Regions from separate parts of the Streptomyces decoyicus genome, predicted to be linked through region 2. Evidence: riboswitches for the same ligand, from Rfam matches in the RefSeq annotation. Region 2 holds a riboswitch; each other region holds the start of a gene.
The links. A riboswitch is a leader RNA that binds a small molecule or an ion and turns the genes downstream of it on or off. The one in region 2 is predicted to bind cyclic di-AMP.
Positions count from the first base shown of each region.

Region 1 (6,712 bases), 2.2 Mb from region 2:
GCTGCGCGAGGAGGCCGACCGGCTGACCGCCCGTGCCGCCCGTGAGCGTGGCGAGGACCCGGCCGAGGCGCTTGCCGCCGCGGCCGTCACCGCCGAGGCCGAGGCCGCCGCCGAGGCCGCCGTACCGGCCCAGGCCGGTGGGTCGGACGAGCGCCGCGACGACCGGGGCAACTTCGAGCGCCGTGACCGTCGTGACGACCGCTCGGGTGGCCGTTCTTTCGACCGTGACCGTCGCGATGACCGTTCCGGTGGTGGCTTCAACCGCGACCGTCGTGACGACCGTTCCGGTGGGCGTTCCTCCGACCGTCGTGACGACCGCTCGGGTGGCCGTTCTTTCGACCGTGACCGCCGCGACGACCGTTCCGGTGGTGGCTTCAACCGTGACCGTCGCGATGACCGTTCCGGTGGTGGCTTCAACCGCGACCGTCGTGACAACCGTTCCGGTGGTGGCTTCAACCGCGACCGTCGTGACGACCGTTCCGGTGGTGGCTTCAACCGCGACCGCGGCGACCGTCCGAGCCGTCCGTTCAACCGTGACGACCGTTCCGGTGGCCGTCCGGCCTCCGGTGGCTACCGCTCCGGTGGCGGCGACCGTCCGTTCAACCGTGACGACCGTTCCGGTGGCCGTCCGGCCTCCGGCGGCCACCGCTCCGGCGGCGACCGTCCGTACGGCCGCCGTGACGACCACCGTGGCGCCACGACCGGCTCCTTCGGCCGCCGTGACGACAAGCCCCGTTGGAAGCGCAACGGCTGATCATCCAGGCTGACCGCAGGGCCCGTACGCACTCAAGTGGCGTACGGGCCCTGCGTGTTGAGCGGGGGACACCGGCCCCGTGAAGGTCCGCCGAAGGGGCCTGTGGCACCCCGCGGGGCAGCCTGATCCCTAATGCCTTCGGGCTGTGGCACGTCCTCGGGCTATGCTGCTCGGTGCGGGCCATTAGCTCAATTGGCAGAGCAGTGGACTTTTAATCCATTGGTTCAGGGTTCGAGCCCCTGATGGCCCACCAGAAGTGGACGGGAGAACCGTCCGGCCTGCTGAGCAGGACCCGAAGGGCCCGGACCGTATGCGGTCCGGGCCCTTCGCGCTGGCCGGGTCGTGAGCGGCCTCCAAGTGGGCCTGTGGGGGGCAATCTTGTGCTGTCGGTTGTCGGCTGTCGGCTGTCGGCTGCTGGCTGGTGTTTGCGGTTTGCCGTCTGCCGTCTGCCGTCTGCTGCCCTGGCCTGCGCCGTGACCCGTCCGGCCCCTGAGGATTCGCCGCCCGGTGCCGTACCGGAAACGCTGGGGACATCGACGCGGCCGCCACCACGGTGCTCGTACGGACGGGCGGGAGCGGGAAGAGGCCGGTGCGGATGCTCCAGGACGAAGCGCCTCCCATGGACGAGGGGGAGCGGCGGGTGCGCCGCGGCCGGCGGGGCCCGTCCGGCCGCTACCTGATGCACAGGCTCCCCGTCCTTCTGATCGTCTGCGGCCTCGCCCTCGGCATCGGGATGCCGGCCGGCTACACCGCCGCCCCCTTCTTCTGCGCCGCCCCGCTGGTCGCCGCCTCGTTCTCCTCCCTGCGTACGACCGCCCTCACGGCCCTCGCCGCCGTGCTCGGCGAGATCTGGGCCGTCGCCTACCGCGGCGTCGCACCGGACTACGGCGAGTCGCTGGCGGAGACCGCCATGGTCCTCGTCATCGCCCTGCTGGCCCTCGGCATCAACCGGGTCGTCCGGAGGAGCGATGCCCACCTGGCGTCCGTACGGGACATCGCAGAGGCCGCCCAGCGTGCCGTACTGCCCACGCCGCCCGAACAGCTCGCCGGCCTCGCCGTCGCCGCCCGTTACGTGGGAGCGCGGGCGGATGCCCGGATCGGCGGCGACCTCTACGCGGTGCAGGACACCCCGCACGGCGTACGGCTGATCGTCGGCGACGTGCGGGGTAAGGGGCTGGAGGCGGTGGAGGCCGCGGTGATCGTCATCGGGGCCTTCCGCGAGGCGGCGGAACAGGAGACGACCCTGGAGGCGGTGGCGGGCCGGCTGGAGCGGGCGCTGCAACGGGAGGGCGGGCGGCGTGCGGGGCTCGACCAGTTCGAGGGGTTCACCACTGCCGTCCTGGCCGAGATCCCCGCCAACGGGCAGTCCGTTCTGCGTGTGCTCAACCGTGGCCACCCGTCCCCGTTGCTGCTCACCCCGGACGGCGGCCTGCGTGAGCTGGTTCCCGCGGCGCCGGCGCTGCCCCTGGGGATGGGCGAGGTGGCGAGCTGGCCGGACCGGTCGGACGAGACGTTCTTCCCCGCCGGCGCGCTGCTGCTCTTCTTCACCGACGGGGTGACCGAGGCCCGCGACCTGCTGGGCCGCTTCTACACCCCGTCGAGCAGACTGCGCGGCCGCCGCTTCACGGGCCCGGACGACCTGCTGGAGACCCTCGTCGAGGACGTCGCACGGCATACGGGCGGTGCGCCGGCCGACGACATGGCCCTGCTGGCGGTGCAGCGGCCGATGGGGGCGTAGCGGCCGATGGAGGCGTAGGGAGGCGTAGGGAGGCGTTGCAGGGCGCCGTGGGCGGGGGTGTGCGGGGCGTCCCTTGGACGGGAGCGTTGCGGGGGCGTTCCGTGGGCGGGGAGCGCGGGGCCCGCGCTCAGTCCCGGGCCACGCCCTCTGCCCCCGGGAGCCGCCGCAGGGTCTCGCCGTGCGGGCCGGTGAGCGCTACCGGGCGCTCGTCCAGGGCGAGGGTCAGCAGCGCGTCATCCGGGTGCGGCGGGTGGTGCGCCGGCGCGGTGATCCAGGGCAGGACGGAGTGGTGCTCGTTGGCGATCCAGTGTCCGCCGCCGGCCCGGCCGTCGAGCAGTGACCGTACGAGCCGCGCGAACTCCTCGCGGCGGGCGGGCGGGAGGTGTGCCAGCGCGGCGGTGTGGAAGATGACCAGCGTCGCCTCGGGCGGCGCCTCGGCGGCGAGCGCGGGCAGCTCGTCGAGCAGATCGCCGCGCACCATCCGCGGGCGCGGCACCGACCGCACCGCGTCGACGGCCGCGGACAGCCGCGCCGCCCGCTCCCCGTCGCCCGGCCGGACCAGTGCCTGTAGCCAGCGCAGATCGTCCCGTTCGGCAGCCGGGTCGAGCGGGTCGAGGCCGATCCCGCCCCGCCAGACGATGTGGGGCAGCCGGTCGGGCAGCTCGTCGGCCGGCCATCCCGTACGGCACCCGAGCACCAGCGGATTGCCCGGCTCCCCTACCTCGGCCCGGAGGGGGGCACGTTGGGGGGCGGCATCTCCGTGATGGGCGTCTCCCCGGAGGGCGTCTCCCGGGAGGGCACCCCCGCCCGCACCCCTGTCGTCCTCGTAGCGGTAGCGGTAGTGGTAGCGATAGCGGTCGGGGTGCAGACACAGCCCCGCCGACGTGCCGACCTCCAGCAGCGCCAGTGGCTGCGGCAGGCGGGCGAGCAGCGGCAGCAGGGTGGCGCAGTGGGCCGGCTCGTCGGTCCGGGCGGAACGCTGCATGATCACCGCGCGCACTTCGTCCCAGTGCCGGATGGTCCACTCGCGCCAGCGTCCGTAAGCCAGGTCGCCGCGCGGGCCCAGCTCGGCGTGCGGGCCGTCGAGATAGCGGACGGCGGCGAGCAGGAGGTCCGGCTGCTGTTTGTCGCCGGCCGGCAGCGACCCCGACAGCAGATCGCAGAGCTCCGGGTCCTGGCCGATCCGCGCGCTCAGCTCCTCATGGGCGGTGCACCGCCCCCGGGCCTGACGCCAGGAGAACTCCCGGTACCGCCCCGCCACTCCCCATGCGCCGGCGGCAGCGCTCTCGACGTTCCCGGTGTTCCCGACGTTGACGACCATGATCCGACGTTACTGCTCTCACGTTCCGTAACCGAGGGGCACCCCTCCGCATAACAACTGACGCACAATCAACGGGAGATCGTTTAGAGGCGGACGGTCAACTCGCCCGGTTTGTGGCCGTGCTGGCCGAAAAAGTCCACGCCAAACCTTGTGCGGAGACGACAGGGATTCACGGGAAGGCTTGGAATTCGGCTGCGATCTCTATTACTGTCCGATAACGCAGCGCGGTCGTCCCAGCCGTCGCAAGAGGCGGCACCGCGCGCCGACGCCGAATCCCGCACGCGCTTTTCACGCACCTCCAGCACCTCGAACTGCACCAAGGGAACCGGGGAACCACTTCCTTGGGGTGAATCGGACGCCCTCCGCCAGCGGGCGCCCGTAGGAGACCTTCCTGCTCCGAACCCGTCAGCTAACCCGGTAGGCGAGAAGGAAGGAAAGGAGAGCGCCCCCGTGGCGTCCAACAGGCCTGCCCCCGAGGGTCCGTCCGCCTACGACCTCGATGACCGAGGTGCCTTCCAAGGCCCCGGTGATGCGGACAACACGAACGACGGACCGTGGGAGGAATGGAATCCCACCGAGGACTCCATCCGCTCCGTCCGCGGCAAGCACCGGGTGGCCAAGCAGCGCGGCGGCGGACTCGCCCGCAGCGGCACGGTCCTGGGCGTCGGTGTCATCGCCGCGGTCGGCGCCGGCGGAATGGCCACGGCCGAGGGCCGCCCGGCGGTTCCGATCTCCATGCCGGACGTCGGCGGAATGGCCGACGACCTCGCCGACAAACTCCCGGACGCCGAGTCCCTCTCCGGCGTCGGCGACCTCATATCGGACTCGGGCTCGGACTCCGGCACGGACTCCGCCGCGGCCGCGGACTCCGCAACGGACGGTGCGGTTCAGGACGTCTCCGGCCCCCTGACCCAGGCCTCAGGGACGGACTCGGGCACGGGCGCCGGCGAGGCGCTGCGCAGCCGCATCCTCCAGCAGGCCGACGCGCAGCAGGGCGCCGCCGAGAGCGAGGCCCGCGAGGCCGCCGAACACGCCGCTTTCCAGAAGGCCGAGACCGAAGCCGCCACGCACCAGAAGTCGGCCGAGAAGGCCGCAGCAGCCAAGAAGGCGGCCGAAATGGAGGCCAAGCGCGAGGCAGAAGAAGCGGCCCGCCGGAAGGCGGAGGCCGCACGCCTCGCCAAGCTGGCGAAGAACTTCATCGCGCCGGTCTCCTCGTACACCCTCACCGCCAGCTTCGGCCAGGCCGGCGACCGCTGGGCCGCTGACCACACCGGACAGGACTTCGCCGCGCCGACCGGCACTCCCGTCAAGGCCGTGCACTCCGGCACCATCACCCAGGCCGGCTGGGCCGGCTCGTACGGCTACCGCATCGTCGTCACCCTCGACGACGGCACCGAACTCTGGTTCTGCCACCTGTCCTCGATGGTGAAGACCTCCGGCAAGATCAACACGGGCGACGTCATCGGCCGCGTCGGCGCCACCGGCAATGTCACCGGCCCGCACCTCCACCTGGAGGTCCGCCCCGACGCCGGCGACCCGATCGACCCCATGCCGTGGCTGCGCGACCACGGCATCAACGTGTGAGGCGCGGCTTCAACATGTGACGCACGGCCTCAAGGCAGGCTGACGCGCGGCCTCAAGGTGTGATGTGCGGCCTCCAGGTGTGATGTGCGGCCGCAAGGCAGGCTGACGCGCGGCCTCCAGGCGTGACGCGTGGCCGCAGGACGTGACGCGCGGCCTCAACGTGTGACACCGCTGGTGACACTGCTGACGGAAGTGGCTGCTGGGGGGCAGCGGAAGGAATAACTCCGCGCCCCCCGACGCTGCCACCACGCATGACCGCGACACAAAGCCCCCGAAACCACCGGCCGCTCGGCTCGCTCTCCGTTTCCCCGCTGTGCCTGGGCGGGAACGTCTTCGGCTGGACGGCCGACGAAGCCGCATCCTTCGCCGTGCTCGACGCCTACGTGGCGGGCGGTGGCAACTTCATCGACACCGCCGACGCCTACTCGGCCTGGGTCCCCGGCAACAAGGGCGGCGAATCCGAGACGGTCCTCGGCAACTGGCTGGCCTCCCGCGGCAACCGCTCCGATGTCGTCATCGCCACCAAGGTCGGCGCCCACCCGGACCTCAAGGGCCTGTCCGCCGCCACCATCAAGTCCGCGGTCGACGGATCCCTCACCCGTCTGCGCACCGACTACATCGACCTCTACTACACCCACTACGACGACGAATCGGTCGAGGTCGGGGAGTTCCTCACCGCTCTCGACGACCTCGTCCGGGCCGGCAAGGTCCGCGAGATCGCCGCGTCCAACATCTCGGCGAAGCGCCTGGAGGAGTCCCTGGCCTTCTCCGCCCGCGAGGGCCTGGCCCGCTACGTCGCCCTCCAACCCCACTACAACCTGGTCTCCCGCGACACCTACGAGGGCGAACTCGCCGACGTGGCCGCCCGCCACGACCTCGCCGCGGTCCCGTACTTCGCCCTCGCCTCCGGCTTCCTGACCGGCAAGTACCGCCCGGGGACCACCGTTGACAGCGCCCGCTCCGGAGGCGCGCTCAAGTACGTGGACACCGACCGCGGCCGGCGCGTCCTCCAGGCCCTCGACACGGTCGCCGCCGCCCACGAGGCCGAGCCGGCCACCATCGCCCTCGCCTGGCTCGCCGCCCAGCCCACCGTCGCGGCGCCCATCGCCAGCGCCCGCACGGTGGAACAGCTGCCGGCGCTGCTCGCGGTGGCCGATCTGACCCTGACAGAGGCGGAACTGGCGCTGCTGAACGAGGCGTCTGCCTGAACCACGCCATACGGGGGGCGGAGGGGGCGGGGCCACCAAGGCCCCGCCCCCTCCGCGCGCTCTGCTCCTGCTCTACCCCTGCTCTACTTCCGTTCTGCTCCCGCTCT
Region 1 is NZ_CP082301.1:4,014,761-4,021,472, reverse strand. Features, by position in the region: gene K7C20_RS17545 (DEAD/DEAH box helicase) at 1-754, shown strand, start outside; tRNA gene K7C20_RS17540 (tRNA-Lys) at 932-1,007, shown strand; gene K7C20_RS17535 (PP2C family protein-serine/threonine phosphatase) at 1,350-2,492, shown strand; gene K7C20_RS17530 (DUF2332 family protein) at 2,620-3,813, opposite strand; cyclic di-AMP (ydaO/yuaA leader) riboswitch at 4,106-4,252, shown strand; gene K7C20_RS17525 (M23 family metallopeptidase) at 4,264-5,397, shown strand; gene K7C20_RS17520 (aldo/keto reductase) at 5,649-6,605, shown strand.
Region 1: it holds a riboswitch for cyclic di-AMP, as region 2 does, so the genes downstream of both, K7C20_RS17525 (M23 family metallopeptidase) here and K7C20_RS27585 (M23 family metallopeptidase) in region 2, are expected to answer to the same signal.

Region 2 (6,712 bases):
ACGACAGGATCAGCACGCCCTGGACGCCGTGTTCACCGCAGTCGCGGACCACGTCGGGGACGTGGTCCGCGGGGACGGCGATGACGGCGAGGTCGACCGGGTCGGGAATCTCCCGCAGGGCGCGGACGGCAGGCACGTCTTCGGGATGCAGCCGCGGCATGTCTTCGGGGAAGGCGTGGTTGACGGCGTGCACACGGCCCGTGAAACCGGAGTCCAGGAGGCTGCGCAGGGCGGTGCGGCCGACGCCGCCGGGGGTACGACCGGCACCGATGACGGCGACCGAGCCCGGGGCGAGCAGCCGCTGCACGGAGCGGGCCTCGGCGCGCTGCTCACGGCCGCGCATCACGGCCATGGACTGCTCGGTCGGCTCCAGGTCGAACTCCAGACGGACCACACCGTCTTCGAAGGTGCGCTTCTGGGTGTAGCCCGCGTCCGTGAACACCTTGATCATCTTGGAGTTCGCGGGGAGCACCTCGGCGGCGAACCGGCGGATGCCGCGCTCGCGGGCGACGGCCGCGATGTGCTCCAGGAGGGCAGAGGCGACACCGCGGCCCTGGTGGGCGTCCTGGACGAGGAAGGCGACCTCGGCCTGGTCGTCCTCGGGGTTCTTGGCGGGCAGCCCCTGGTCGTTGATCCGGTCGTAGCGGACGGTGGCGATGAACTCGCCGCCGACGAGGGCGGCGAGCCCGACCCGGTCGACGTAGTCGTGGTGGGTGAAGCGGTGTACATCGCGGTCGGACAGGCGCGGGTAGGGCGCGAAGAAGCGGTAGTACTTCGACTCGTCCGAGACCTGTTCGTAGAAGGAGACCAGCCGCTCGGCGTCATCCGGGGTGATGGGGCGGATCCGTGCCGTGCCGCCGTCACGCAGCACCACGTCGGCTTCCCAGTGGGTCGGGTATGCGTGGTCCGGCGGCTTCTGCATGCCGACAGGGTACGACCGGGCGCCGACAACCGGCGCCGCGCGCGTACGCTCGGGTGCGGGGCAGTCCGGCGCGGTCGTAGGGACATACGGACCGGCCCGGTCTGCCGAGCCTCCGTTGGGGGACCAATAACCGCAAAAGGCCAGGCCTCAGGGCTGCGGAGCACTTCCGGCAGCGTGAGAGACTGGTCTAGACAACAGTCACGACTTTGAAGGGCAACACCATGGCTGAGCGCCGCGTCAATGTCGGTTGGGCCGAGGGCCTGCACGCCCGCCCCGCGTCGATCTTCGTCCGTGCGGCCACCGCCTCCGGCGTCCCGATGACGATCGCCAAGGCTGATGGCAACCCCGTCAACGCGGCCTCCATGCTCGCGGTCCTGGGTCTGGGCGCCCAGGGCGGCGAGGAGATCGTGCTGGCCTCCGACGCCGAGGGCGCCGAGGAGGCACTCGACCGCCTGGCCAAGCTCGTCGCCGAGGGTCTCGAGGAGCTCCCCGAGACCGTCTGAGTCCGCCAGGACCTCCGCATGCGGCGGCCCCGCCGCGGCGACCGGTGACCGGTGACCGGTTGCCGCGGCGGGGCCGTTTCCGTGTGCCGGGATCCGGTCGCTGTGCCTGTGGCCGGGATATCGATACACGCGCTCACTGCATGCACCGTACGCATTACCGCATGAGGAGCTGGAATTCCGGGCGGCCCGGCATGCGCAATGCGCTATGCGCAAGAATTAGCGCGCATTCCTCCCTGTCCCACGTGCCGAAAAATAGGCAGCGGAATTCGGGCTGAAGGCGGACCAAAAAGGGGAAGCCGCCCCGGCTGCCGGAGGAATATTCGCGCTTCTTTGTATACGGGGCCATTGTTAAGGGCGGGCGCGCGCCGTGTTGACGCGTGGTTTCGGATCCCTCACTTCCGTCTTGGCGGGGCGCCGCAGCCGGTACACCGGGAGCGAGCGCTCGACATGAGCCGCCATCAGGGCGCGGGCCCGTTCCGCGTCCCCCCGGGCCACCGCGTCCAGCACCGCACCGTGTTCGTCCCACGACTCCCCGGCCCGGGCCGGCAGTTCCACCACGTACATCCACTCGATCTTGCGCCGCAGCTGGGTGAGCAACGCCGTCAGGCTGGGGCTGCCGGCCGCCTGGGCCAGCGTCTCGTGGAACCAGCCGTCCAGTTGGCGCAGATCGGCGGGGTTGCCGTGACGGGCCCGCTCGCGGCCGAGCCGTACCAGGCCACGGAGCACCTTGAGGTGCGCCGGGCTGCGGCGGGCTGCCGCACGAGCGGCCCCCAGCGGCTCCAACAGGGCGCGGACGGCGAGGAGATCGGCGGCCTCCTGCTCGGTGGGCTCGGCGACACAGGCGCCTGCGTGGTGGCGGGTGGTGACAAACCCTTCGGACTGCAGGGTGCGCAGCGCTTCACGGACCGGCACTCTGGAGACGCCGTACCGGGCCGCCAGGATCTCCTCGATCAGCCGGCTCCCCGGCGCCAGCGCACCGGAGACAATGTCGTCGCGAATCGCCGTGCACACCGCATGCGCGGAAATATGGCCTCGCATCTTCCGTGCCTCCGCCGTAATCCCCTGGAAACGCCGCCGGTCGGCGACTTTTCCGTGACTCTATTCGACCGGAACGGCTTTTCCGAAGGACTCCGGTTATTCATGGATATTTTTTGGCCAGCAGACGCGGGTCGCCGGCCCATGCGGCGCACGCACACCGCACGCCGGATAACGCCGAAGCCCCGGCCGTGTGGCCGGGGCTTCCGACGGATGCGCGGTGCGACGCGGGCCCTGCGAGGCGCGCGGCCGGGCGAGGCGGGAGATCAGGCGTTGACGCCGTGCGAGCGCAGGTAGGCGACCGGATCGATGTCCGAGCCGTAGTCGGCGCCGGTACGGGCTTCGAAGTGCAGGTGCGGGCCGGTGGTGTTGCCGGTGGAGCCGGAGAGGCCGATCTGCTGGCCCGGGGTGACGTGCTGGCCGACCGAAACGCCGAGCGACGACAGGTGACCGTACTGGGTGTACGTGCCGTCGTTCATCTTGATCACGATGTTGTTGCCGTACGCACCGCCCCAGCCGGCCTCGACGACGGTGCCCGCGCCGACCGCGTGGACGCTGGTGCCGGAGGCGGCGTGGAAGTCGATACCGGTGTGGCTGCCCGAGGACCACAGGCCGCTGGAGGCCTTGTACGAGGTGGAGACGTAGGAGTCCGCGACGGGGGCGACAAAGGTGTTGAGGCGCTTGCGCTCCGCCTCACGGGCGGCGCGCTCCTTGGCCTTGCGGGCGGCCTCGACGCGCTGCCTGGCCTCTTCGGCCTGCTTCTTGGCCACGGCCTCGGCCTTGGCCTTCGCCGCCGCGGCCTCGGCCTCTGCCTGCTGCGCGTCGGCCTGGGCCTCGACGTGGTTGGCGAGCTCGTCGCCCAGCACGACGGCCCGCTGCAGACCGGTGTCGTGGGTGCGCGCCTCGTCCGTGGCTGCCAGCGCCGGCGAGGCCACGGAGGCGACAACGCCGCCGGCCGCGAGGGTGGCTATGCCGGCGATGTTGCGGGTCGTTCGAGCGGGGCGGTTCGCACGACGGTGCTTCCCGGTGGCACGGATGAACGCCATGTGGCTGGCTTGTCCTTTCCTTCCTTCTCGCCTACCGGGTTAGCTGACGGGTTCGGAGCAGGAAGGTCTCCTACGGACTCCTCCGGAGGGGAGTCCGATTCACCCCAAGGGACACTGGGTCCCCGGCTCCCCTGGCTCGCGCCGTACGGGGACTCGGCGATGACTGCCCGGTGCCACTGTTGTGGCGGACTTGTGACGAACAGCCGGACCGACGCTAAACGGGGCAACTTTCAATCGGCAAACAGAACCGCTTTTTTGTGCGGGATGCCACAAGAACCGTGGCGCCAGCCGCGATAAACCGGACATACAGCGGCTCCCGTGGCGCGAACGCCACGGGAGCCGCTTTGTCGATATATGACCTTCCGTCATATGGCGGGGCTAACCGCTGACGACCGTCACCTCACCGATGCCCAGCGCCTTGATGGGCTCGGCGATCTGCGCCGCATCGCCCACCAGGACTGTCACCAGCCGGTCCATGGGGAAGGCGTTGACCGCCGCCGCCGTCGCCTCGACCGTGCCGGTCTCCGCGAGACGGACGTACAACTGCGCCTGGAAGTCGTCGGGCAGGTGCTGTTCCACCTGGTCGGCGAGGGTGCCCGCAACGGCTGCCGCGGTCTCGTACTTCAGCGGCGCCACCCCGACGAGGTTCTGTACGGCGACGTCCCTCTCGTCGTCCGTCAGCCCCTCTGCCGCGAGGGTGCGCAACACCTTCCACAGGTCCTCCAGGGCCGGGACGGTGGAGGCGGTGTCCACCGAGCCGCTGATGGCGAGCAGCGAGGCGCCCGTGGCCCCCTCGGGAGAGGTGGGGGCGGTGGAGCGGAGCACCTGGCCGAAGGCGCGCACCCCGTAGGTGTAGCCCTTCTCCTCCCGCAGAACGCGGTCCAGACGGGAGGTGAGGGTGCCGCCCAGGCAGTACGTGCCGAGCACCTGCGCGGGCCACACCCGGTCGTGCCGGTCGGCACCGATACGGCCGATGAGCAGCTGCGTCTGGACGGCACCGGGGCGGTCCACGATCACCACGCGGCCGGTGTCGTCGGCGACGATCGGCGAGGCCTTCAGCGGCTCGGCCGTCGAGCCGCTCCAGGCGCCGAGGGTGTCGGCGAGCGCGGCGTCCAGGTCGATGCCGGTGAAGTCACCGACGATGACCGCGGTGGCCGTGGCGGGCCGTACATGGGCGTCGTAGAAGGCGCGGACAGCCGCGGCGTCGACGCGTCCGACGGTCTCCTCGGTGCCCTGGCGCGGCCGCGACATCCGGGATGTGGCCGGGAACAGCTCCTTGGACAGCGCCATCGCGGCGCGCCGGGCCGGGTTGGCGAGCTCGTGCGGGATCTCGTCGAGACGGTTGCGCACCAGCCGCTCGATCTCGCTCTCCGGGAAGGCGGGCGCGCGCAGCGCGTCGGCGAGCAGGCCGAGCGCGCGGTGCAGCCGGGACGCCGGCACTTCGAGGGACACCCGTACACCGGGGTGGTCGGCGTGTGCGTCCAGTGTGGCGCCACAGCGTTCCAGCTCGGCGGCGAACTCCTCGGCGTCGTGCTTGTCGGTGCCCTCGGACAGGGCGCGCGCCATGATCGTGGCGACACCGTCCAGGCCCTCGGGCTCGGCGTCCAGCGGAGCGACGAGGTTGATCTCGACGGCGACGACCTGCTGGCCGGGGCGGTTGCTGGTCAGGAGCGTGAGCCCGTTGGGCAGTTGGCTGCGGTCGGGGGCCGGGAAGGCCCACGGCCTGGGCGCGCCGCCCTGGGGCTGGGGGTGAAAGTCCATGCTGCTCACGGGGGAATCGGCGTGGGTGGTGGCGTCGCTCACTGGTCCGCCTCCCCTTCCTCGGTGTCGGCGGCGTCGGTCGGCTCGGTGGGCTCGTAGACGAGCACCGCGCGGTTGTCGGGGCGCAGCCGGGCCTTGGCGACCGCCTGCACCTCCTCTGGGGTGATGTCCAGGACACGCTGCACGGCGCTCAGCGCGAGCTGCGGGTCGCCGAACAGGACGGCGAAGCGGCACAGTTCGTCGGCGCGGCCGCTGACCGTGGCCAGCCGGTCCAGCCACTCGCGCTCCAGCTGGGCCTGTGCCCGCTCCATCTCCTCCGGGGTCGGGCCCTCGGCGGCGAACCGGGCCAGCTCCTCGTCGACCGCGCGCTCGATGCCGGGAACCTCCACGCCGCCGGACGTCTTCACGTCCAGCCAGCCCAGCGAGGGTGCGCCGGCCAGCCGCAGCAGCCCGAAGCCGGCCGCCACGGCGCTGCGGTCGCGCCGCACCAGCCGGTTGTACAGGCGGGAGGACTCGCCGCCGCCCAGGACGGTCAGCGCGAGGTCCGCGGCGTCCGCCTCACGGGTGCCGTCGTGCGGCAGACGGTAGGCCGCCATCAGGGCCCGGGCGGGAACATCCTCCTCGACGACCTCGCGCAGCTCGCCGCCGATGACGTCGGGCAGCGTGCCGTCGCGCGGCGGCTGCTTGCCGTCGTGCCCGGGGATCGAGCCGAAGTACTTCTCCACCCACGTCAGCGTCTGCTCGGGGTCGATGTCGCCGACGATCGACAGGACGGCGTTGTTGGGCGCGTAGTACGTCCGGAAGAACGCCCGCGCGTCCTCCAGGGAGGCCGCGTCCAGGTCGGCCATCGACCCGATGGGTGTGTGGTGGTACGGGTGGCCCTCCGGGTACGCCATGGCCGTCAGCTTCTCGAAGGCCGTGCCGTAGGGGACGTTGTCGTAGCGCTGGCGGCGCTCGTTCTTGACGACGTCGCGCTGGTTCTCCATGGAGTCGTCGTCGAGCGCGGTCAGCAGCGAACCCATCCGGTCCGCCTCCAGCCAGAGCGCGAGCTCCAGCTCATGGGCGGGCATGGTCTCGAAGTAGTTCGTGCGCTCGAAGCTGGTGGTGCCGTTGAGCGAACCGCCGGCACCCTGCACCAGCTCGAAGTGGCCGTTGCCCTTCACCTGAGCGGAGCCCTGGAACATCAGGTGCTCGAAGAGGTGAGCCAGGCCCGTACGGCCCTTGACCTCGTGCCGGGAGCCGACGTCGTACCACAGGCAGACCGCTGCGACCGGGGTCAGGTGGTCTTCGGAGAGCACCACGCGCAGGCCATTTGCCAGCCGGTGCTCGGTCGCTGTCAGGCCGCCGGAGCCGGCTTGTTCTGTGGCCGTGTGACCCATGGGCATGTACGTCCCTTCGATCCGCTTGCGAGGAAGTTCTGTCACTGTATGCAAGCGGATCGGCAT
Region 2 is NZ_CP082301.1:6,253,412-6,260,123, reverse strand. Features, by position in the region: gene K7C20_RS27600 (bifunctional acetate--CoA ligase family protein/GNAT family N-acetyltransferase) at 1-922, opposite strand, end outside; gene K7C20_RS27595 (HPr family phosphocarrier protein) at 1,144-1,425, shown strand; gene K7C20_RS27590 (GntR family transcriptional regulator) at 1,774-2,463, opposite strand; gene K7C20_RS27585 (M23 family metallopeptidase) at 2,727-3,506, opposite strand; cyclic di-AMP (ydaO/yuaA leader) riboswitch at 3,520-3,675, opposite strand; gene K7C20_RS27580 (M16 family metallopeptidase) at 3,885-5,267, opposite strand; gene K7C20_RS27575 (M16 family metallopeptidase) at 5,306-6,646, opposite strand.

Region 3 (6,712 bases), 1.6 Mb from region 2:
TCCGGGTCGCAGACCGACATCGGCTGCCAGGTGTCGCCGTGATAGCCGCCCCGCCAGGTCAACAGCCGCTGCTTGCGCGGCTTTCCCAGCGAGCGCCAGTACTGGAGGCACATCTTGACGGCGACCTCGACCGACACCGAACCGGAGTCGGCGAGGAAGACGTGCTGAAGCGGCTCCGGGCTGATGTCGACCAGCCGCTTCGCCAGCCGCACGGCGGGCTCGTGGGTGAGCCCGCCGAACATCACATGGCTCATCCGATCCAGCTGACCACGCGCGGCGTCATTGAGCACCGGGTGGTTGTAGCCGTGTACGGCCGACCACCAGGAGGACATGCCGTCGACCAACTCGTCCTGGCCCTCGACCGGTTCGGCCAGCCGGAGCCGGACGCCGGACGCCGACTCGACCAGCAGCGGTGCGGCCTTGCCGGGCATCGGCCCGTAGGGATGCCACACATGCTGCCGGTCGAGCGCGAGCAGTTCGCCGGGGGTGAGCGGCTCAGGCATTGGGGGGCAGGTCGGTACCGGCGCCACGGCGGCGCACCGAGACCAGGTCGCGGCGGGTCTCGTCGGACGGTGCCGGGACGGTGGCGGCCGGCGCCTCTGCGTCGGCAGCGGCCCCGTCGGCCGCCCCGTCGCAGCCCTGCCTGCGGTGCTCGGGCAGTGTGGTGGTGTCCGTGCCCTCGACCTCGAAGCCGGCGTCCTCGATCATCGCGAGGTCGTCCTGGCCGGCCTGCCCCTCGCTGGTCAGGTAGTCGCCCAGGAAGATGGAGTTGACCAGGTGCAGGGCGAGCGGCTGCATGCTGCGCAGATGCACCTCACGGCCGCCGGCCAGCCGTACCTCGATGTCCGGGCAGACGAACCGCACCATCGCCAGGATGCGCAGCGCGCGCTGCGGGGTGAGGTTCCATTCCTTGGCGAGCGGGGTGCCCTCGAACGGAATCAGGAAGTTCACCGGGACGGAGTCAGGGTCCAGCTCGCGCAGCGCGTAGACCACATCGACGAGGTCGGCGTCGCTCTCGCCCATACCGGCGATCAGCCCTGAGCAGGCCGACATACCGGCTGCCTGGGCCTGCTGGACGGTGGAGACCCGGTCCGAGAAGTCGTGCGTGGTGCAGATGTCGCCGTATGTGGCTTCCGAGGTGTTGAGGTTGTGGTTGTACGCATCGGCGCCCGCCGCACGCAGCCGGCCGGCCTGGCCGTCGGAGAGCAGACCGAGGCAGGCGCAGACCTCCACTCCCTCGTTCTGCTCCTTGATGGCGGAGATCGTCTCCGAGACGCGGTCCACGTCCTTGTCCGTGGGGCCCCGGCCACTGGCCACCAGACAGACGCGCTTGGCGCCGCCGGCCACCCCGGCGGCGGCCGCCTTGGAGGCGTCGTCGGGCTTGAGCCAGGTGTACTTGAGGATCTCGGCCTTCGACCCCAGCCGCTGGGAGCAGTAGGAGCAGTCCTCGGGGCACAGCCCCGACTTGAGGTTGACGAGATAGTTGAGTTTGACCCGCCGCCCGAACCACTGGCGGCGCACCTTTCCGGCCGCGGCCACGACATCGAGCAGTTCGTCATCGGAGGTGGCCAATACAGCCAGTGCCTCTTCACGGGTCGGCAACTCGCGCCGCAGTCCCTTGTCCACCAGTGTGTTCAGCAGGTCCATGGCGTTGATCCTGACGCACGTCACCGCTCCCGGCAAAGGAGGATTCCCACAACGAGCTGCGATCGAGGTGTGTGTATCGCCACACCGTGCGCCTGCGGAACGACCGCTAACGTCTATCGACAGCCCACAATCGAGGCCGACAGACGAAGGAAGCCGATGCCGCAGGACTCCGCCCCGTCGCTGCTTCGCGACACCTCCCCGGCGAGGCTCACCGAGCCCTCCGCCGAGCCCGCCCGTGCGGCGTACGACGCGGCTTTCGACTGGCTCGATACGGCCTGTGCCGAGCGCCGGGACGCCGGACTTGTCCGCACCCTGCGCCCCCGCCCCGCCGACTCCCCGCTGCTCGATCTGGCCGGCAACGACTATCTCGGACTCGCCCGGCATCTTGAGGTCACCCGTGGTGCGGGCCGCGCCGCACACCGCTGGGGCGCCGGCGCGACCGGCTCCCGGCTGGTCACCGGCAGCACCGAGCTGCACGCCCTGCTGGAGAAGGAACTCGCGGCATTCTGCGGCTTCGAGGCCGCTTTGGTGCTGTCCTCCGGCTATGCCGCAAATCTCGCCGCCGTCACGGCACTCACCGCCACGGGCACCCTGATCGTCTCCGACGCGGGCAACCACGCCTCCCTCATCGACGGCTGCCGGCTCTCCCGGGCCCGTACCCAAGTGGTCCCGCACGCCGATCCGGAGGCCGTACGTGCCGCGCTGACCGGCCACGACGGCCGGGCGCTCGCCGTGACCGACTCGGTGTTCTCGGTCGACGGGGACGCCGCGCCGCTCCCCGCGCTGGCCGAGGTCTGCCGGGCCCGGGGAGCCGGGCTTCTCGTCGACGACGCACACGGCCTGGGGGTGCTGGGCGAAGGCGGCCGCGGCGCGCTGTCGGCGGCCGGGCTCGCCGGTGACGGTGATGTGGTGGCCACCATGACGCTCTCCAAGTCGCTCGGCTCCCAGGGCGGTGTGGTGCTCGGCCCGGCCCGGGTCATCGAGCATCTGGTCAACACCGCCCGTTCGTTCATCTTCGACACCGGTCTCGCCCCGGCGGCGGCCGGTGGCGCCCTCGCCGCGCTACGGCTGCTGCGCCGTGAACCGCAACGCGCCGCCCGGGCCGTCCGGATCGCTCAGGGGCTGCACGAGCGGCTCACCGCGGCGGGTCTGACGGCGGTACGCCCGGACGCGGCCGTGGTCTCCGTACGTGCCCCCTCGCCGGAAGCGGCGCTCCGCTGGGCCGCCGACTGCCGTGCGGCCGGACTCGCGGTCGGCTGCTTCCGGCCGCCGTCCGTGCCCGACGGAATCTCCCGGCTGCGGCTCACCGCCCGCGCGGACCTGACGGACGCTCAGCTCGACCGGGCGGTCGGCACGATCGTGGCCACAGCGCCGACGGGCTGAGCCGGCGACCGTGCGGAGCGGTACGGCGGCCGGCCCCTTGGCAGGCCGCCGTCCACGGAACCGGCCGTCCGCCGCGGCCGTCCGCCGTCATGGCGCGGGGGAGTGGCGGGTGAAGGCCCCGCGCAGCAGGGCCCGCAAGGTGTCCGCGGCCGGGGTGCCGCCGAGGCGGTAGGCCACCGAGATCCGGCGGTGCAGCTCCGGTGGGTCCAGCCGGCGGGCCCCCAGCGGTGTCAGCGCCCCCTCCGCCACCATCTCCGGGACCACCGCCACTCCGAGCCCCGCGCTCACCAGTGCACACACCACGGCATAGCTCGGCGACTCACAGCGCACCGCCTCACTGGCCCCGGCGGCCGCCAGTGCCGCCTCCACCTCCCGCCGGTTGGGATTGGCCGGCGCCATGCTGACCAGCGGCTGACCGGCCAGCTCCGCGAGCGGCAGCCGTCCGGAGCCCGCCGAGAGGGCATGGCCGGGCGCCGTGACCAGCACCAGCTCCTCGGTCAGCAGCGGTTCCAGGCGCACCCCCTCCGGCGCCGGCATCGCCTCGCCCGGCACATACTCATGCGTCAGCGCCAGATCGACCTCGCCCAGCGCCACCGCCGCGGTCGCCTGTGGCGGTACGTACTCCGTCACGCTCAGCTCCACATCGGGGTGCGCCCGCCGGAACGCGCTGAGCGCGGGCGGCAGCAGATGCGTACCGGCGGTCATGAACGTGCCGACCCGCAGCCGGCCGCCGGACAGCCCGGCCAGCCGGGACAGCTCGTGCCGCGCCTGATCCAGCTCGTCGAGGACCCGCCGGGCCCGTACGAGCAGCAGCTCACCGGCGGCCGTCAGCCGAGCCCCGCGATGGTGGCGCACCAGGAGCGCCGTTCCGGCCTCCCGCTCCAGCTTGGCGAGCTGCTGGGAGAGCGCGGGAGCGGTGTAGCCCAGCCGGGCGGCGGCCCGGGTGATCGAACCGGCCTCCGCCACCGCTACCAGGGCGGCCAGCCGTGTGGGATCGTACATAAGAATCTCTTTAGGCTCTCCAAGAACATTGCCAATACCTATTAAAGGCTCGGACCGGCGATGCTGCTCTCATGGACGGACAGCTGATCGCCTTCACCGGAGTCGCCGCGGGCATGGTCGCCATGCCGGGCGCGGACTTCGCGGTCGTGGTGCGCAATGCGCTCGACTCGCGCCGGGCGGGGGTGGCGACCGCCGTCGGAGTCGCGGGCGGGCTGCTGGTGCACACCGCGCTGGCGGTGGCCGGGCTCGCGGCGGTGCTGGTCGCCGTGCCCACGCTCTTCGGAGCCGTCCAACTCCTCGGCGGCGGCTACCTGTTGTACCTCGGTGTCCGCGCCCTGGCCGCGGCCTTCCGCCGCCCTGTGGCCACCACGGACCGCACCGCGGGCCCGGCCGCCACCGCACCGGCCGACGTCCCCCGGCCCGTCGCTCTCCTGGGCACCACACAGAGCCTGCGTCAGGGCTTTCTGACCAATGCGCTCAACCCCAAGGCCCCTGTTCTCTTCCTCAGCCTGCTCCCGCAGTTCGTCCCGGCGGGACAGCCCGCGCTGCCCCGGACGCTGCTGCTCGCCACGATGGTCGTCGCCATGGCACTGGTGTGGTTCCCCGCCGTCGCACTGCTCGTCGACCGGCTGGGCGTCTGGCTGCGCCGCCCGCGGGCGGCCCGTGCCCTGGAAGCCACCACCGGAGCGCTGCTCACGGCGCTTGGAGGCATCCTGCTGGTGGAACTGGCGCTCGCCTGAAGGGGCGCCCACAGAACCTTCTACGGCCGCTCCGCCTCAGCCGCGACCGCCGTGCGGCACCCTCGGCACCTTGGCGCCCACCGGCACGAGCCCGGCGGCCAGAATGCACGGTCACCGCTCCGTCCGTGGGCGGGAAGCTCCCGCGGGCCGCGGACATCAGCAGCTCGCCCAGTCGCGAAGTCACCCGGCCAAATGGCCCAAACCTACTGGCAATTGACCGATCGTGAGAGGAATGGTCAGGTCAGTGCACCCGCCCGTACCAGACCGAGCGGCTCCAGATCCGTTCCAGCCGCACGACGCTCCCGGCCTTGGGCGCATGCCACATCCGGCCCCGGCCCGCGTAGATACCGACGTGGTAAATGCCGCCGCGCGAGTAGAAGAAGACCAGATCACCGCGGCGGCGCGAGGCGGCCGAGATGTGCCGGGTGCGGCTGTACTGCGCGGCGGCGGTGCGTGGCAGGGCCCGCCCGGCGCGCTTGAACGAGTACAGCGTCAGCCCGGAACAGTCGAAGGCGTGCGGCCCTTGGGCGCCGTACCGGTAGGGAGATCCTCCCTTGGAAGCCGCGACCCGCAGCGCATGGACGGATACGGAGGCGGCTTCGGCGTTCCCGGCCGCTCCTGGAGCCATGGTGGTCCCGCCGAGGGTGACCAGCGTCAGAGCGGTGACAGTGCCGGCGCGTGCCAGCAGATTCGGCGTATGCATGCGCACGGTCATGCGCAAACCCTTCGTCAGCCGCCTGCGAAGGAAGACCTGTCGGGTTCGGGCAGGCGAAGATGCCCGGCCGTATGTACGGCTTCACCCCAAGGAGCCCTCGGCCGTGAAGGCCGGGACCCCGCTCTGCTCGGGTCCTCCGCTCCCGCCGATCCACATCGTCGACCGGACATCCGCACGGCGGCGGGATTAGGCGCCCGTCCGGACCGCCCCGTCGCTGTGGCGGGGTCTTGTCGTCGAAGGGATCGTCACGCACTCGGGACCCGAATTCCGAGCTGAAAATGCCGTATGTGAGATGGGTCACAATTGACCCGAATGGTTAGATTTGTTCCCTCAGGTGCCGCGGCGCGGGGTCTTGCACCCCCCGGACCAGGGGCGAAACATCAAGGGCCGGAGAAAATGTATCCGCCCCGCGCAATTCGTCACCTCCCCACATCGGGCGCGGACGCTACGCCGTATGTGCAGCCTCTGGCGCGTGTCGTGTCAGATTTCCTCGGGTGGCGGCACCGTCACGAGCCCGGTCCGGCGTTCGCCGTCCAGCACCCGCAGTGCCCGGGTCAGTGTTCCGCGGTGCACTTCGCTCTCGCCCCGGCTGTGCATCAGTGTCAGCGCGTCCCGTAGACGGGTCGCCTTGCCCACCAGTGCCTGGGCGGCGCGCAGTCCGCTGTAGGTGCCACCGCAGCGGGTCGGGTTGATCCGGCCCAGCAGGTCGATCACCTCCAGATAGCTGTCGATCAGCTCGCCCTCGGCGCGGGTCAGCGCGGGCAGCGGCGGCGGTTCGGGGGGCAGCACCGGGCTCACCGCGCCACGGGCAGGTGGGCCGACTGCTTGCGGTTGCGGGTGAGTCCGTCGATCAGGCCGTACTCCTGAGCGGCGATGGCGTCGAAGATCTTGTCCCGCTCGATGTCGGCGGCGATCCGCTCGCGGGGCTGCCCGGTGTGCTTGGCCAGCATCTCCTCCAGGACGTCGCGGGTGCGCAGCATCTCCTCCGCCTGGATCTGCAGATCGGTGGCCTGCCCCTGGATGGGTTCGCTGAACGACGGCTGGTGGATCAGGATCCGGGCCCCGGGCAGCGCCAGCCGCTTTCCGGGCGCGCCGGCGGCCAGCAGTACCGCGGCGGAGGAGGCGGCCTGCCCCAGGCAGACGGTCTCCACGTCGCACGACACGAAGTGCATCGTGTCGTAGATGGCGGTCATCGCGGTGAACGAGCCGCCGGGGGAGTTGATGT
Region 3 is NZ_CP082301.1:7,825,172-7,831,883, forward strand. Features, by position in the region: gene K7C20_RS34130 (adenosylmethionine--8-amino-7-oxononanoate transaminase) at 1-503, opposite strand, end outside; gene bioB (biotin synthase BioB) at 496-1,647, opposite strand; gene K7C20_RS34140 (8-amino-7-oxononanoate synthase) at 1,804-3,030, shown strand; gene K7C20_RS34145 (LysR family transcriptional regulator) at 3,118-4,032, opposite strand; gene K7C20_RS34150 (LysE family translocator) at 4,104-4,772, shown strand; gene K7C20_RS34155 (C40 family peptidase) at 5,014-5,487, opposite strand; cyclic di-AMP (ydaO/yuaA leader) riboswitch at 5,492-5,680, opposite strand; gene K7C20_RS34160 (hypothetical protein) at 5,968-6,276, opposite strand; gene K7C20_RS34165 (ATP-dependent Clp protease proteolytic subunit) at 6,282-6,712, opposite strand, start outside.
Region 3: it holds a riboswitch for cyclic di-AMP, as region 2 does, so the genes downstream of both, K7C20_RS34155 (C40 family peptidase) here and K7C20_RS27585 (M23 family metallopeptidase) in region 2, are expected to answer to the same signal.